Regions from separate parts of the Ectopseudomonas khazarica genome, predicted to be linked through region 1. Evidence: riboswitches for the same ligand, from Rfam matches in the RefSeq annotation. Region 1 holds a riboswitch; each other region holds the start of a gene.

The links. A riboswitch is a leader RNA that binds a small molecule or an ion and turns the genes downstream of it on or off. The one in region 1 is predicted to bind cobalamin.
Region 2: another riboswitch for cobalamin. It lies ahead of cobG (precorrin-3B synthase); the one in region 1 lies ahead of JLK41_RS21325 (TonB-dependent receptor domain-containing protein).
Region 3: another riboswitch for cobalamin. It lies ahead of JLK41_RS25035 (TonB-dependent receptor); the one in region 1 lies ahead of JLK41_RS21325 (TonB-dependent receptor domain-containing protein).
Region 4: another riboswitch for cobalamin. It lies ahead of cobW (cobalamin biosynthesis protein CobW); the one in region 1 lies ahead of JLK41_RS21325 (TonB-dependent receptor domain-containing protein).

The regions. Positions count from the first base shown of each region.
Region 1 covers NZ_CP068551.1:4,529,493-4,533,684, forward strand. Annotated here, with positions in the region: gene dxs (1-deoxy-D-xylulose-5-phosphate synthase) at 1-1,358, shown strand, start outside; cobalamin riboswitch at 1,481-1,683, shown strand; gene JLK41_RS21325 (TonB-dependent receptor domain-containing protein) at 1,768-3,633, shown strand; gene JLK41_RS21330 (cobalamin-binding protein) at 3,838-4,192, opposite strand, start outside.
Region 2 covers NZ_CP068551.1:5,330,411-5,334,602, reverse strand. Annotated here, with positions in the region: gene JLK41_RS25075 (precorrin-8X methylmutase) at 1-225, opposite strand, end outside; gene cobG (precorrin-3B synthase) at 218-1,555, opposite strand; cobalamin riboswitch at 1,650-1,830, opposite strand; gene cbiE (precorrin-6y C5,15-methyltransferase (decarboxylating) subunit CbiE) at 1,983-3,185, shown strand; gene JLK41_RS25060 (cobalt-precorrin-6A reductase) at 3,182-3,901, shown strand; gene JLK41_RS25055 (HvfC/BufC N-terminal domain-containing protein) at 3,898-4,192, opposite strand, start outside.
Region 3 covers NZ_CP068551.1:5,325,574-5,329,765, reverse strand. Annotated here, with positions in the region: gene bufB (MNIO family bufferin maturase) at 1-676, opposite strand, end outside; gene bufA2 (BufA2 family periplasmic bufferin-type metallophore) at 730-984, opposite strand; gene JLK41_RS25040 ((2Fe-2S) ferredoxin domain-containing protein) at 1,098-1,814, opposite strand; cobalamin riboswitch at 1,913-2,106, shown strand; gene JLK41_RS25035 (TonB-dependent receptor) at 2,433-4,192, shown strand, end outside.
Region 4 covers NZ_CP068551.1:5,356,260-5,360,451, forward strand. Annotated here, with positions in the region: gene cobN (cobaltochelatase subunit CobN) at 1-441, opposite strand, end outside; gene cobW (cobalamin biosynthesis protein CobW) at 518-1,567, opposite strand; cobalamin riboswitch at 1,663-1,858, opposite strand; gene JLK41_RS25175 (cobalamin biosynthesis protein) at 1,945-2,385, shown strand; gene cobM (precorrin-4 C(11)-methyltransferase) at 2,382-3,137, shown strand; gene JLK41_RS25185 (hypothetical protein) at 3,367-3,597, opposite strand; gene JLK41_RS25190 (ParD-like family protein) at 3,750-3,962, shown strand; gene map (type I methionyl aminopeptidase) at 3,959-4,192, shown strand, end outside.

The DNA.
Region 1 (4,192 bases):
TGGTGATCCTCAACGACAACGACATGTCGATCTCCAAGAACGTCGGCGGCCTGTCCAACTACCTGGCCAAGATCATCTCCAGCCGCACCTACGCCAGCATGCGCGAAGGCAGCAAGAAGATGCTCTCGCGCCTGCCCGGTGCCTGGGAAATCGCGCGCAAGGTCGAGGAGCACGCCAAGGGCATGCTGGTGCCCGGCACCCTGTTCGAGGAGCTGGGCTGGAACTACGTCGGCCCCATCGACGGCCACGACCTGCCGACCCTGCTGGCCACCCTGCGCAACATGCGCGACCTGGACGGCCCGCAGTTCCTCCACGTGGTGACCAAGAAGGGCAAGGGCTTCGCGCCGGCCGAGGCCGACCCGATCGGCTATCACGCCATCACCAAGCTGGAGCCGGTGACGCCGCCGGCCGCAGCACTCTCCAGCCCGAAGCGGCCGAGCGGCCCGAAGTACTCCAACGTGTTCGGCCAGTGGCTGTGCGACATGGCCGAGGCCGATGAGCGCCTGGTCGGCATTACCCCGGCGATGAAGGAAGGCTCCGACCTGGTGGCCTTCAGCGAGCGTTTCCCCGAGCGCTACTTCGATGTCGCCATCGCCGAACAGCATGCCGTGACCCTGGCGGCCGGCATGGCCTGCGAGGGCGCCAAGCCGGTGGTGGCGATCTACTCCACCTTCCTCCAGCGCGCCTATGACCAGCTGATCCATGACGTGGCCGTGCAACACCTCGACGTGCTGTTCGCCATCGACCGCGCCGGCCTGGTCGGCGAAGACGGCCCGACCCATGCCGGTAGCTTCGACCTGTCGTACCTGCGCTGCATCCCCGGCATGCTGGTGATGACGCCGAGCGACGAGAACGAGATGCGCCGCATGCTCACCACCGGCCACCTGTTCGACGGCCCGGCAGCCGTGCGCTACCCGCGTGGCACCGGCCCCAACGCCCCGCTCGATGCGGGCCTCGAACCGCTGGAAATCGGCAAGGCCGTGGTCCGTCGCCAGGGCAAGCGCGTCGCCCTGCTGGCCTTCGGCGTGCAACTGGCCGAAGCCCTGCGGGTTGGCGAGACGCTGGACGCCAGCGTGGTCGACATGCGCTTCGTCAAACCGCTGGACGAAGCCCTGCTGCGTGAGCTGGCCGACAGCCATGAGCTGCTGGTGACCCTCGAGGAAAACGCCGTGATGGGCGGTGCCGGCAGCGCGGTCAGCGAATTCTTCGCCGCCGAGAACCGCCAGGTGTCGATGCTGCACCTCGGCCTGCCGGACTACTACGTCGAGCATGCCAAGCCCAGCCAGATGCTCGCCGAGTGCGGCCTGGACGATGCCGGCATCGAACGCGCGGTGCGCGAACGCCTGAACCTGCTCTGAGCATGAGCCCCGCTCATCGCCGCATGAGCCGGGCTTGCTTGTCATGCCGCTGCGCGCGCACTAAGGTGCGCGCACTTCATGTTCCGCCAGGGTGCGCTGCGCAAGCGGCGTCAGCAAGCCGTTGAAAAAACGCCAACGCAGGTAGTTTTCAACGGTCTGCTGAACGGGAAGTCGGTGCGCTCTCCATGAGCAATCCCGACGCTGCCCCCGCAACGGTAATCGACTGCAAGCATCACGCTTGTCCCTATCCAACCGCCACTGGGAGCCCCCGGGAAGGCGGATAGGGGTCGAGAGCCCGGAGACCGGCCAAGGCGGATCGACTGGTGTTGCGGAGGGCAGCACGGTCAAGCGCCGCCCACGCGCTGGCTGCTGTCCTCCTCGAAAGTCTGCCGACCTTGAGGAAATCATCATGAGAGCGTCTCGCCTGGCCCTGGCCATTGCCGTCCTGCCTGGCCTGTCACTGGCCAGCGAACCCTACGTGGCCGAGCCCCTGGTCATCACCTCGGGCCGCATGCCCGAACCACAAGCCCAGGCCACGGCGGCCAGCACCGTGTTCGAGCGAGCGGATATCGAGCGTTTGCAGGTCAGCAGCGTTGCAGAGCTGCTGCAGCGCGTTCCCGGTCTTAGCGTCGTCCGCACTGGCGGTACTGGCAGCCAGACGGGCGTGTTTCTGCGCGGCACCAGCACGGCACAAACGCTGGTGCTGGTCGATGGCCAACGCATCGCCGCGGCATCCAGTGGTACCAGCAGCCTGGAATTTCTCGCCCCCGAGCAGATCGAGCGTATCGAGGTCGTGCGTGGCGCCCGTTCGGCACTCTACGGCTCCGATGCCATCGGTGGGGTGATACAGATTTTCACGCGCAAGGGCGATGACCAGGGGCTCGCCCCTTACGTGCGCCTGGCAGCCGGCAGCGACAGTACCTACCAGCGCAGCCTTGGTCTTTCCGGTGGCGATGAGCGCACCCGCTTTCACCTGGGCGCTGCACTGGACGAGACGGCCGGTATCGACGCGACCCGCGACGGTTTCGGCGCCAATGGCGACGACGATGCCTACCGCAACCGCTCACTGAGCCTGAGTCTGTCGCACCGCTTCGATGACAGCCTGCAGATCGGTTTCAACCTGCTCGACCAGCGTGGCCAGGTGGAGTACGACGATGTCTTCAGCGGCTCGCTGCCGACTACCGACTACCTGCTCAGCAGTGCTTCCGGCTTCATCGACGCACAGCTCAGCGATAGCTGGAGCAGTCGCCTGGAGCTGGGCCACAGCGAAGACAAACGCGATAGCGGCAATGATCAACCGGGTGGTTCAGTCAGCCAGTTCAACACATACCGTGACGCCGCCAACTGGCTGAACACGCTGACACTCACCGAGAACCATCAGTTGCTGCTGGGCTTGGACTGGTACGAGGATCGAGCCCAGGGCACCACGGACTTCGTCGAGGATTCGCGCTGGAACCGCGCAGCCTTCATCCAGCATCGTTATAGCGGGGAAAACTTTTCCACCGAGATCGGCTTGCGCCATGACGACAACCAGCAGTTCGGCGACGAAAACACCTGGAATGCGGCACTGACTCTGCCGCTGGGCAACGCCCACGATCTGATTCTGTCGTATAGCGAAGGCTTCCGCGCGCCAACCTTCAATGACCTGTATTACCCGGACTTCTGCTTCGGCAGCATGTGTTTCCCCAGCGCTAACCCCGAGCTCACCCCGGAACGCTCCAGGAGCTACGAACTGCAATGGCGCAGCCGGTACAGCGACACAGGCTCGCTGCAGGCCTCCGTTTACCGAACCGAGATCGAAGATGCCATCGTTCTGGACGAGAACTTCATTCCGCAGAACGTCCAGACTGCCCGGATCAATGGTTTCGAGGCCGCAGTGCAGCAGGAACTGTTCGGCTGGCAAGGCAACCTGGCCCTGGCCCTGATCGACCCGCGCGATCGCGACAGCGGTCATACCCTGCAACGTCGCGCCAAACGCACGCTGACGCTGGATATCGACCGCCGCTTCGGTGACGTGTCGATTGGCGCTGGCTGGCGTGCGCTCAGTGGTCGTTACGACGATGCCGAGAACCAGATCAGGATGAGCGGCTACGGCCTGCTCAGCCTGCGCGCAGCCTGGCAGGCCACCCAGGAACTGGGGCTGAGCCTGAAGCTGGATAACCTGCTGGACCGGGACTACGCAGAAGCCACGTACAGCACGCCCAACGGGCGCTTCGGCTACAACAGTGCCGGACGCACCGCACTGTTCGCCGTAACCTGGACGCCGCAGATCTGATGTCGATGCACTGCTCGCGTAGGGTGGGTTAGCGGCGCCGAACGCCTATCTGGCAAGCGCCGATGAACGGGAGCGCCGCGTAACCCACCAGCGATGGAACGCATGGCAGCGGTGGTGGGTTAGCGCCACATCGAGCGCAACCCACGCCAGCAACATCCACAGGCGGCCAAGCCTGCCTGCGAAAGCACTGCACGTCCCGTGGCACTAACGCGCCCCGGCCATCCGCTCGCACAACTGCTCGATCGCCCCGAGCATCTGCAGACTGGGCCGTTCCAGGCCCTTGTCCGGCACCGTCCATACCTGGCCCTGGCGCACGGCATGCAGCTGCGGCCAGGCCTGCCAGGCGCTCAGTTCGGCATTGCTGCCGCCCAGGATGATGTCCGGATCGCGCGCCAGCACGGCCTCCACGCTGACCTGTGGCGCAGGCTGCGGCAGCTCGGCGAAGAGGTTCCGTGCGCCGCACACCTGCAGCGCATCGCCGATCAACTGTTCGCCACCGATGGTGTACAGCGGCTGATGCCAGATCTGATAGAACACCGCCAGCGGTCGTTCGCGCCGA
Region 2 (4,192 bases), 800 kb from region 1:
ATCGCAGAGGATCGGCGCGCCGGCCAGCAGGGCTGCGCGGCCGGCGGCGCCAGCTCCGGGGGAGAAGCGCAGGTCCTCGACCACGTCGACCATGCCGCAGGCGTGGATCACCCGCACGGCGAGTTTCTCCAGGTCGGCGGGAATGCCGGACAGGTTGGCCTCGGCGCGAATGGTGGCGAAGGAGCGGCGGTAGATTTCCTGGCCGTCGCGGATGTAATCAAGCATCAGGGAGTCCTGCGGGAAGGTGGCGGGCGAACCAGGCGCCGGCCTCGTCGATGGTCATGGACGGCACCAGCAGGCGACCGAAGCCGGTCACCTCGGGGGTGCGTTGATAGAGCTGGTAGTGATCGGGCGTGCTGGCCAGCAGGGTGTAGGGCTGTACCCGCGCGCTGGCGCAACTGCGCGGGCAGGCGCTGAGGTGAGTCTGCGGGCGGGCGCCGTTGGCGCGCAGCAGCTCGGCCAGGTGCAGCGCGTGGTGCTTGCTGTCGGCCAGGCCACGGGCGCAGGCGGCCGATCCGGTGCAGGCGACCAGCCCGAGCAGTGGGTCGCCGGCCTCGTGCAGCAGGCCGAGTTCGCCCAGTGCGTTGCTCAGGGTTGCGGCCTCAGCCTGCGGCACGTTGCCCAGCAGCAGGCCCTGCCAGGGGGTCAGGCGCAGTTCACCGCCGGCATACCGCTCGCTCAGCTCGGCGAGGGCCAGCAGCTGTTCGGCGTGCAGGCGACCCAGCTGGGCCCCGGCGACGACCATGCACAGGCCGGCCCGGGCCTGTGGATAAATCCCTGCGGGCGCCCGCTCGACGCCTGCGGGCGTCTGCCAGTCGGCTGTTGGCGGCTGCAGGGGGAAGTCCAGGCGTGCCTGCAGGCGCTGCAGCAGTTCGCTGGCCGGGAGCTGCGCCAGCAGCTGGCGCATGCGTGATTGTTCGGGCGTGGCCAGTTCGAGGAACAGCAGCAGCAGCTGGTGCACCAGCTCGACCGCCTGCGCGGCTTCGATGCGCGCCAGCGGCGCGTCGCTGGGGCAGCCGGCCAGGCCCAGCAACAGGTGGCGTTCATCTGCGGCGGCCAGCCACAGGTCGTGCGGGTGTTCGCGCATCGCCAGGGCTTCGCCGCCATCCAGCTGCAGGGCGAACTTGGCTGACAGGGCATGCAGCGCCGGGGTGTCCTGCAGCAGATCGAGGAGTTGCCCGGCGAGCGGGCGAACGTCCATCCGTGCCTGCGGGTCGAGGCCAGCGGCAGGGCTGAGCAGGAGGTTGCGTACGTCGTCGGCGGCGGCCACGCGCGGACCGAGACCGGCAGCGAGCAGTGCGCCGATCAACGCGCTCTCCTGGCCGGGCAGCACGCCGCGAATCTGCAGGTTGCTGCGGTTGGTCAGCTCCAGGGTACCGCTGGCGTAGCGCCGGGCAGCCTCTCCGATCGCACGCGCCTGGGCACTGTGCAGCACGCCGCCAGGCAGCTTGACGCGGCAGATGCCGCCGTCCAGTGCGGGCACGATGCGCAGCAGGCCCGGACAGGCAGAAGCCCGAGGGGTTGGCAGTTCGGCGGTGAGGGGACAGTCGCGCACAGGGTTCACCAGCAACAACGACGCGGCGACCGGACCAGCGAAACCCGTCGAGAGGGTTTCATGGCATCGGTACACCCCGCCCGATGTTGGCACTCGCGACCAGCGTTCGTCGGCAGGTCTCCTGGCTGACAGGTCTTCATCCGCTACGGCCTTCCCGGTTGCCCAGTGGCGCATGTGCAGCGGACTCGCTGTTTACAGTTGCGGGGGCAGCTCGGTGGCGATGGTTGATCGCTCCGGATTCCCTCTTCGAGGCTGTCGACGATCCACTGCAGCAACGCCAGGCTCGGAAAGCCACCGGCGGCTGACGCATGCAGATCGTGAACAGACTCTTGGGCCCGTTTACAAGGGGCACCGACGAAGGCGCTATTATGCCCGCTTTGCGCGGCGTCGCGACACGCGCCCTGTCGGCTACTTGCGAGGAAGGTGGATGAAACCCTGGTTGACCCTGGTGGGTATCGGCGAAGACGGCTACCCCGGCCTGGGCAAGGCTGCGCGGCGGGCCCTGCTGGCGGCCACGCGTATCGTCGGTGCGCCGCGCCAGCTGGCGTTGCTGCCGCCGTGCATCGCTGGCGAGCGGGAACACTGGCCGAGCCCCTTCGACCTGCAGCCGTTGCTGGCGCGGCGCGGCGAGGCGGTATGCGTGCTGGCCAGCGGCGATCCGATGTTCTACGGCGTCGGGGCCAGCCTGACGCGGCAATTGGCGGCCGATGAGCTGCAGGTGTTGCCGGCTCCGTCATCGGTGTCGCTGGCGGCGGCGCGCCTGGGCTGGCCGCTGCAGGAGGTGGACGTGGTCTCGCTGGTCGGCCGGCCGCTGGCCACGCTCAATGCCCGCCTGTTTCCCGGTGTGCGCCTGCTGCTGTTGAGCGCCGACGGCGACACGCCTGCCCAGGTTGCCGCAGCGCTGTGCGCGCGCGGTTTCGCTGCCAGTCGCCTGACCCTGCTGGAGCACCTCGGCGGGCCCGAGGAGCGCCGTATCGATGGCCTGGCCGCGCAGTGGAGCCTGCCGCGCGCGGCCGATCTCAACCTGCTCGCCGTGGAGTGCCTGGCGGACGCCGGGACCCAGGTGCTGCCGCCGACCTGCGGCCTGCCTGACGATGCCTATCGGCATGACGGCCAGCTGACCAAGCGCGACGTGCGCGCCGTGACCCTGGCGCGCCTGGCGCCGCTGCCCGGCGAGCTGCTGTGGGACGTGGGCGCCGGCTGCGGCTCCATTGGCATCGAGTGGATGCGCGCCCATCCCGCCTGCCGCGCCATCGCCATCGAGGCCAACGAGGGCCGTCAGGCGCATATCCGGCACAACCGCGACGCCCTTGGTGTGCCCGCTCTGCAGCTGGTGGCCGGGCATGCGCCGGAGGCCCTGGACGGATTGCCGGCAGCGGATGCCATCTTCATCGGCGGCGGCGTCACCGTGCCGGGGCTGCTGGAACAGTGCTGGGCCGCGCTCAAACCGGGCGGGCGGCTGCTGGCCAACGCGGTGACGATCCAGAGCGAGGCGGCGCTGGTGGCCTTTCGCGAACGGCAGGGCGGCGAGCTGCTGCGCCTGACGGTGGCGCAGGCGCAACCGCTGGGCGGGTTCGATACCTGGCGGGCGGCGTTGCCGATCACCCTGCTGGCGGTACGCAAGCCGTGAGGCCGCGCATCCTGCTGCTGGGCGGCACCAGCGAGGCGCTGCGCCTGGCTCGTCAGCTGGGCCCCGAAACGCTGTACAGCCTGGCCGGCCTGGGCCGGGTACCGGACGACCTGCCCTGTCGCGTGCGGGTGGGCGGCTTCGGTGGTGCCGACGGGCTGGCCGCGTTCATCGCCGCCGAAGGCATCGAACTGCTGCTGGACCTGACCCATCCCTACGCCGCGCAGATCAGCGCCAACGCGGCACGGGCCGCCGTGCTCAGCGGTGTGCCCTGCTGGGCGCTGCGGCGCCCCGGTTGGCAACCTGCGGCCGGCGACGACTGGCGCGAAGTGGAGGGCTGGGACGGGCTCAGCCATGCCCTGGCACCCTTCCAGCGGCCATTCTTCACCTCCGGGCGCGAGCCGCTGGCGCATCTGCATGAGATTCCTGCGCACCAGCACTGGACGGTGCGTTGCCTGCAGAGCGAGCCGGCGCCGCCCCGCGCGGAGATCATCGGGGCTCGCGGGCCTTTCTCGCTGGACGAGGAGCGTGCCCTGTTCGCCCGTATCCGCTGCGACGTGCTGGTGAGCAAGAACAGCGGCAGCCAGGCGACCGAGCCGAAACTGCAGGTGGCGCGCGAGCTGGGTCTGCCGGTGCTGCTGTTGCGCCGGCCCGAGCCGGCGCCGGCAACGCGCAGTTTCTGCGACCTGCAGACGCTGCTCGAGGCGTTGCCGCGCTAGGTCGCCTTCACCAACAGGCCGTCACTCAGCCACTGGTGCAGCCAGCGTGCGGCCTGCACAGGGGCCTGCTCCCCCAGTTCCTGCAGGCTGTCGCACAGCTCGGCGAAGTTCAGCCCCTCACAGGCCATGGCCTGCAAGGCCTGCGCTTGCGCGGGGTCGAGGCTGCGATAGCGGGTGACCAGTTGCTCACGCCAGATCAGGCACGTCTCGGCGTGCTCCAGGGCATGACTGCCCGGGAATGCCTGCTCGTGCTTGAGGGCACGCCACAGCTCCAGGCTGTTGTGCTGCAGG
Region 3 (4,192 bases), 800 kb from region 1:
CGCACACCGGGTGGTCGTGGGTATCGATCAGGTAGTCGCCGTAGTCGTGGTGACCGGCCAGGTGGAACTGGCGGATGCGCTCGGTCGGCAGTGCGCTGATGAAGTCCCACGGCTCGAAACCATGGTTGCGCGCGCTGACGTAGACGTTGTTGATATCCAGCAGCAGCTCGCAGCCGCTGAGTTCGCACAGGGCCGAGAGAAACTGCCATTCGCTCATCTGGTCATCGGCGCAGCGCAGGTAGCTGGAGACGTTCTCCAGGACCAGCGGCCGCTCCAGCACGTCCTGCACCTGGCGCACGCGTGCGGCGACGTGCTGCAGGCTTTCCTCGGTGTAGGGCAGCGGCAGTAGGTCATGCAGCTGGTGGGCATTGCCCCGGCTCCAGCACAGGTGGTCGGAGATCCACGCCGGGCGCACGCGCCTGGCCAGTTGCGCCAGGCGCTGCAGGTAGTCGCGGTCCAGCGCGTGCGGCCCGCCGATCGACAGCGATACGCCGTGCATGACCAGCGGGTAGTGTTCGGCGATGGCGTCGAGGTAGTACAGCGCCTTGCCGCCATCGACCATGTAATTCTCGGAGATGATCTCGAACCAGTCGACCGCGGGCCGCCGTTCGAGGATTTCCTGGTAGTACTCGCTGCGCAGGCCCAGGCCGTGGCCGAGCATCGTCGTTGCTTTCATCGCCGCCTCCGCAGGTGAAAACGGGGCGACCGGCCGGCCGCCCCTCGTGGCTCTTAGGCGCCTACGGTGCCGCCGGCAGCGGAGCACTCTGCCTTGGTCATCACCTTGAAGCCGTGGCCCTTGCAGACTGCCTGGCCCTTGCAGGCGTTCTCGGCGGTCTTGCAGTCGTTCTGGCCTTTGCAGGAGGTCACGCCGTAGCAGTGTACGGTCGCTTCCTCGGCCGAGGCGACGCTGGCGGTCATGCCGGCGAACAGCGAGGCGGCGGCGAAGGCAATGGCGGCGCCAGCGGCGGTGGTCTTGATAGTCATGCGCTTATCCTCTGGAAATTGGAGAGGCCGGCTGAAGCATCGTCGTTCAGGCCCGGCAACTCACTAGAGTCGGACCTGCCGCTGGCGTTACAGGGGTGGAAAAAACTTTCTGCTCAGTGCTCCTGCGCACTGTCGTCAGGCTGGTCGATACGCAGCTCCGGCACGGCCCGCCCCGCGACCAGGCGCTCGTCCACCAGGCGGATGACCGCTGCCTCGTCGTTGACGCCGTACCACTCGCCCTGTGGATAAAGGCTCGCCGTCGGGCCCAGGTCACAGGGGAACTGGCACTGGCTGCGGGTGATGTGCACACCGCCGGGACATTCCAGGCGGCCGGCGGCCTTGAGGCGCTGGCGCAGGGTTTTCCACAGGCCGAGGGCGCCCTTGCGCGTGCAGCGCGGACCGTTGCACAGCAGCAGGCGCTGGCTGTGCGGCGGAATCTGCGACCAGGGGTGCTGCTCGGGCAGGGCCGGCACGTCCTGGCAGGGCAGGTGGCGGCCGGTCTGTTCGAGCAGTGCGGCCAGGCCGTCCAGCCAGGCGTCCTCGAGGGCGCTGCACACCACGAAGACGGCTTCGCCGTTGCCGCGCTCGGCGATGCGCTGGCGCAGCCAGTCACGGTGCATGGCATCGGCGCGGGGTTCCAGGTCGACCACCAGCAGCGGCCGTGGTGCATCCGCCACGGCCTGCCAGAAGGCTTCGGGGTCCTGCTCGCTGTCGTGCAGATGGGCCTCGCCGAGCAGGGCTTCGGCACGTTGGCGCAGGCTCTGGGCCAGTGCGCCACGGGACAGACCCGGCCCGCTGAACAGGACGCGGGCGTAAGCGATTCGAGTCATGGCCGTCTCCGGGAAAAGGGTGGGGCAGTCTAGCGGCTCGGCGCGCTGCGCGCAGGCTCAATGGCCGAGTTGCCTTGACGCGAGGCGGCGGCGATGGTCATATCCGCCCCGCTTCAGGTGTCTCACGCCGCCGCGCGTGAGGTGAAACGGGAAGTCGGTTGAAGTCCGACGCTGCCCCCGCAACGGTAAGCGAGCGACCGCATCGAAACGCCACTGTGCGCCACGCGCATGGGAAGGCGATGCGTTCATGCCCCTCGCAAGCCCGGAGACCGGCCTGGAGTCACTCTGTCTGGCAACCCGCGGTGGGCGGGCGTTGACTCCAGTAGGGCGCGTTCGTGCCCCTGTCTGCTGTTGCGCATTTCCATCGGATTGCCGTGCCTTTTCCTTTGCGATGGAACACTCATGGCGCGCCATTTCCGCTTCAACGACCTTTTTTCTCAGGACTTCCTGCGCCGGCCGGCTGGCCCGGGCGAGCGGCTGCGAAACAGCATATTGTTATGTTATAACAATAACATTATGCCTTTCGGGTCTGCTTCATCCGCGTCGACACCTGCTGTCGAGCCGGTGGCGCGGGTCCCTGCCGGGCCGGTTTCCCTGCGCAATCCTGGACGTTCTGCCGTGTCTCACTCCCTGTTGTATTGCTCCGTGCCACTCGCCCTGGCGTTTGCCGGCCTGGCCGTGGCCAGCGAAGACCCCGTCGACCTGCCCGGGCTGACCATCCAGGCCAAGGCCGCCGAGGAGGGCGAAACCGACCTGAATACGCCCACCAGCGCCGGTTCGCGGCTCGAGCTGTCGGCTCTGCAGACGCCGGCCAGCACCACCAGCCTGAGCGGCGCCGAGGTGCGCGGGCGCAACAACCGCAGCGTGCAGGATGCGGTGACCCGCACGCCGGGCATCAGCAGCATCGGCACGCCGGGTAACGGCGGTACCGCGCTGTCGGCGCGTGGCTTCACCGGCCATTCCGCGACCATGCAGCTGTACGACGGCACGCGCCAGTACGTCGGAGCCGGCACCGTGACCTTCCCGGTGGACACCTGGTCCGTGCAGCGTATCGATGTGCTGCGCGGCCCGGCTTCGGTGCTGTACGGCGAGGGCGCCACCGGCGCGGTGATCAACGTGGTGCCGAAGAAACCCTTCGCCGGTCCGATCCACAATCAGCTGCGCCTGGGTTACGGCAGCGACGACCGGCGGCAGATGGCGCTGGACAGCGGTGGCTCGCTGAGCGACGCGCTGAGCTATCGCTTCAACGTCAATCAGCAGGCCAGCAACGGCTGGGTGGACCGGGGCGACTCGAAGAGCCTGGCGTTCAGCGCCGCGCTGCGCTGGGAGGCGAGTGACGAGCTGAGCTTCACCCTGTCCCACGACCATGGCGACCAGGACCCCGAGCGCTACTTCGGCACCCCGCTGGTCAACGGCCATTACCGCGAGAGCCTGCGCGAGCACAACTACAACGTCGGCGACGCCGAGGTCCGCTACAACGACCAGATCACCCGCCTGGTGACCGACTGGCGCATCAACGATGCGCTGACGGCGAGCAACCAGCTCTACTACATCAAGACCCAGCGCTACTGGCGCAATGCCGAGTCCTACCGCTGGCAGCCCGGCGACCTGGTGCTGCGCAGTGACTTCTACGAGATCAAGCACACCCAGGAACAGGTCGGCGACCGTCAGAGCTTCACCCTGGACCACTCACTGTTCGGTCTCGACAGTCGCACCGTGGTGGGCGTGGACTACAACCGCATCCACTTCGCCCGTCAGCATGACTTTGCCAGCAGCTTCAGCGACAGCGTGCCGCTGGCGGGTTCTGGCGGTGGCCGCTACCAGAGCGACGATCCGCAGGGCTACGGCCCGCGCGAACGCAACCTGGCCCGGCAGTTCTCGCTGTTCGCCGAGAACCGCACGCAACTGAGCGAGCGCCTGTCGCTGGTGACCGGCGTGCGCCGCGACCAGGTGCATATCCAGCGCGACGACCTGCTCGGCGACAGCCGCGTCGACCGCAGCCTGAGCGGCGGCAACTGGCGCGCCGGCCTGGTGTTCGCCCTGACCCCGGAGCTGTCGCTGTACGGCCAGCATGCCACCAGCACCGAAGGGGTGAACAACCTGCTCACGCTCAGCCCCAGCCAGCAACAGTTCGACCTGAGCCGGGCCAGGCAGACCGAGGTCGGCCTCAAGCAGGCGTTCTGGAACGGTCAGGGCGAGTGGACGCTGGCCGCCTACCATATCGTCAAGAAGAAGCTGCTCAGCCGCGAGACCCCCAGCTCGCCCACCGAGCAGGTCGGCCAGCAGTCTGCCGACGGCCTCGAGGCCAGCCTGGAGCTGGCGCTGGGGCGCGGCTGGCAGGTATCGGCCAACGCGGCCTTCGTCCGTGCCGAGTACGA
Region 4 (4,192 bases), 830 kb from region 1:
GTCCAGCCCGCCCTGGCGCAGGTACTGCCAGAGACGGCAGCTGTCGTCCTCGCAGGCGTTGCCCATGGCCATCAGCTGCGGATCGGGCTGATCGTCGCCCGGCACCATGATCACCTGCGCACCGAGCCCGGCCAGTTCGACCAGGCGTTCGATCCCGTAGCGCCAGTAGCTCACCCCGCCATGCACGGAAATCAGGATGACCTTCGCATGCTGCAGCACCTGCTCGACGTAGAAGTCCACCGATGCGTGGTTGCTCAACTGCGCCGGGCTGGCCAGGCGCAGGCTGGGGTAATCGTCCGGCAACTGCCGGGCGGCCTCGGCGAGCAGAGACAGGTGCGAGTCGCCGGTGCAGAGAATCACCAGCTCGGCCGGCGTCTGGCCAAGGTCGGCAATGCTGTCGGCCGGCAGCTGGGCGCCGGGCTGGGTGCGTAATAAATGCATGGTCGATCCGTGGGAGGGGTTTTCAGCCGCGACGATCAGCGAGCCAGGTCGTGGCTGAAGCCCCTCCCATGCTCACTCAGGCCAGCGCCGCTTGCAGCTCGGCCTGAATGGCCGCACGGTCGAGCTGCTGGCCGATCACCACCAGACGGCTGATGCGCGGCTCGTCGGCTTGCCAGGCACGGTCGAAGTGACGGTCGAAGCGCTGACCCACGCCCTGTACCAGCAGACGCATCGGTTTGCCGGGGATGGCGGCGAAGCCTTTCACCCGCAGGATGCCGTGCTTGACCACCGCCGCCTTCAGCGCAGCCAGCAGGCGCGACTCCTCGGCTTCCGGTAGTTCCACGTGGAACGAGTCGAATTCTTCATGATCGTGATCCTCGTCTTCATCGTCATGATGGGTGCGACGATTCTCGATATGCAGCTCGGTTTCGCTGTTCAGTCCCAGCAGCACATCCATCGGCAGATCGCCGCCATGCGCTTCGATCACCTTCACCGCCGGCGGCAGCTCCTCGGCGACTTCCGCGCGTACCGCCGCCAGCGCTTCGGCATCGAGCAGATCGGCCTTGTTGAGGATCACCAGGTCGGCACTGGCCAGCTGATCGGCGAACAGCTCATGCAGCGGCGACTCATGGTCGAGGTTGGGATCCAGCTTGCGCTGCGCGTCGACCTGCTCGGGGAAGGCGGCGAAGGTGCCTACGCTCACCGCCGGGCTGTCGACCACGGTGATCACCGCGTCGACGGTGCAGGCGTTGCGGATTTCCGGCCAGTTGAAGGCCTGTACCAGCGGTTTGGGCAGGGCCAGGCCACTGGTCTCGATGAGGATATGGTCGAGGTCGCCACGGCGCGCCACCAGCTCGCGCATCACCGGGAAGAACTCTTCCTGCACGGTGCAGCACAGGCAGCCGTTGGCCAGCTCGAACACGCGGCCGCTGGCCTCTTCCTCGCTGCAGCCGATGGAGCACTGCTTGAGGATCTCGCCGTCGATCCCCAGCTCGCCGAACTCATTGACGATCACCGCGATGCGACGGCCGCCGGCATTGGCCAGCAGGTGGCGCAGCAGGGTGGTTTTACCGGCACCGAGAAAACCGGTGACGATGGTGACAGGCAGTTTGGCGAGGGTTTGCATGAAAGGCCCCGTGGCGACGATGAATTCGGCGGACGGGTACGGGCAGACAGGCACGCGCGAGCATGCAGGCCGCATCGGATCACCCCGTCCGAACAGTTGGCTGACGAAACGAGGCAGGTCTCCTGGCTCACGGTCTGCACAGGGTGCGCCCTTCACCTTCCCGCCCTGGGCAGTGGTGTATCGAAGGGTTTGAGACCGTTCACAGTTGCGGGGGCAGCCAGGGCATCGACCCTGTTCCCTCTTAGCTTCACGACAACCGCGCCGTGAAGAACCTCGAATGCGCGAAGGCTACGCAGGCCACGGCGGCCGGTCAATCACGGTTGACCGCCGGCAGGTGCCATGATGAGCTACGCCCCCGTCCAAGCCGAATGCCGCTCATGCTGCCGACCCCCTCCGCACGCCATCCAGCCTCGCCGATGCAGGTCGTTGCCGGGCTGGGCTGCAGAAGTGGCTGCGCCATGCAGGAGCTGCTCGACCTGCTCGTCGACAGCCTGGCGCAGCATGAGCTGACGCTGGGCAACCTGGCAGGACTGGCCAGCAGCGCCCACAAGCGCAACGAGGCGGGCCTGCAGCAACTGGCCGAGCATCTGCAGCTGGAGTTGCACCTGTTCACGGCCGCAGAGCTCTCGCCCTACCAGCCACCAGCACCCGGCAACCCCCGTGTCCAAGCAGCCACTGGCGCTGCTGCCGTGGCCGAGCCCTGTGCGCTCGCGCTGGCCAGACGCATGGGCAAGAGCACGGCGCACCTGCTTGGCGAAAAACGCAAAACCGCCAGGGCAACCTGCGCCCTGGCAGCATTCACGAGAGAGTCCGCATGACCGTCTATTTCATCGGGGCCGGCCCCGGCGACCCCGAGCTCATCACCGTCAAGGGCCAACGGCTTATCCACAGCTGCCCGGTGATCCTCTACGCCGGCTCGCTGGTGCCCGAAGCCGTGCTGCAGGGCCATCGCGCCGAGCAGGTGGTCAACACCGCCGAGCTGCATCTCGGGGAAATCGTCGAGCTGCTACGCCTGGCCCATGAACGCGGCCAGGACGTGGCTCGCGTGCATTCCGGCGACCCTTCGCTGTACGGCGCCATCGGCGAACAGATCCGCGAATTACGCCGCCTGGGCATTCCCTTCGAGATCGTTCCCGGCGTCACCGCCGCCGCCGCCTGCGCGGCGTTGCTGGAAAGCGAGCTGACCCTGCCGGGCATCGCCCAGACGGTGATCCTCACCCGCTACGGCACCACCTCGCCGATGCCCGAAGGTGAACAGTTGCACGATCTCGCCCGGCATCGGGCGACCCTGGCCATCCACCTCGGCGTGCGCCAGCTACCCGCCATCGTCGGCGAACTGCTGCCGCACTATGGCGCCGACTGCCCCGTCGCGGTTATCCACAGAGCGACCTGGCCGGACCAGGACTGGGTGCAAGGAACGCTCAGCGACATAGAGGAGAAGGTCGCAGCCAAGGACTTCCGCCGCACGGCGCTGATCCTCGTCGGCCGCGTGCTCGACCCGGGCGCCTTCGCCGAGTCGGCGCTGTATGACGCCGCGCACCGTCATCTCTATCGCCCGAGCAGCGACTGAGCCGAGCTGCGCTGGCGATAAACTGCACAAAGCGCTGAGAGTACCGTAAACAGAGGCCTGCAGAACCTTATCAACAGGTTAGAAAAGAACTTATCCCAACTCTTTGTGGATAGCCCTGAAACAAGGCTCAGTTTTTGTACAACTGCCTGAAACGCCCTGAGCACAAGGACTTCAGCCAGGTATCACGAGGATATCCACAGGATGATCCACGCCAACTGTTAGCAACCGCTCAAAGCTGTACTTCCAACCGCTTGATACCCACCGCCCGCAACTCGACCACCAGCTCGTCGAGGCTGGCAAAGCTCTCGACCTGTTCGGCCGCATCCACCAGGAAGAAGCTGCGCCCGGCGTCTTTCTTGAAGAAGACGATCCACTCGGCGGTATTGGCCGGGTTCGCCATGATCTGGGTGTCGAACATGACCCCTTCAGCCGTTCTGCGTTTTACATCCGCACGTTTCATCGTTTCTCCCGTTTCAACCTGACTGCAATGTCCTGCCATCGCACCTGCCATGCGAACAGCCCCCACAGTTTAAAGGATGGCGCCCCCTGTTGAAGAAACTGACGAAACGTGGCTATATGATTTATATACGAATCATATAGCCAGGAGGTTCCATGGGTATCGTCAACATCGATGACGAACTGCACGACCAGATTCGCCGGGCGAGCAGCGTGTCGCATCGCTCCATCAATGCTCAGGCCGGGTTCTGGATTCGCATCGGCATGCTCTGCGAAATGAACCCGACGCTGAGTTTCAACGACGTGATGGCGGCCGAGATGCGCGCAGCCGGCATTACCGTGCAGCCGAGCCTGGCAGCGACCTCATGACCAAGACCGCGCAGGAGATAGCGCTGATGGCCGAGTCCGGCAGGTTGCTGGCGTCGGTGTTCGGCTATCTCGATCGTCTGGATCTGCTCGGCCTGTCGACGCTGCAGGTCAACGACCTTGTGGAAAAGTACATCGTCGACACGCTCGAGGCGCGCCCGGCGAGCAAGGGCCAGTATGGATTCGCCTATGCCATGAACACCTCGCGCAACGAGGTGGTGTGCCATGGCGTG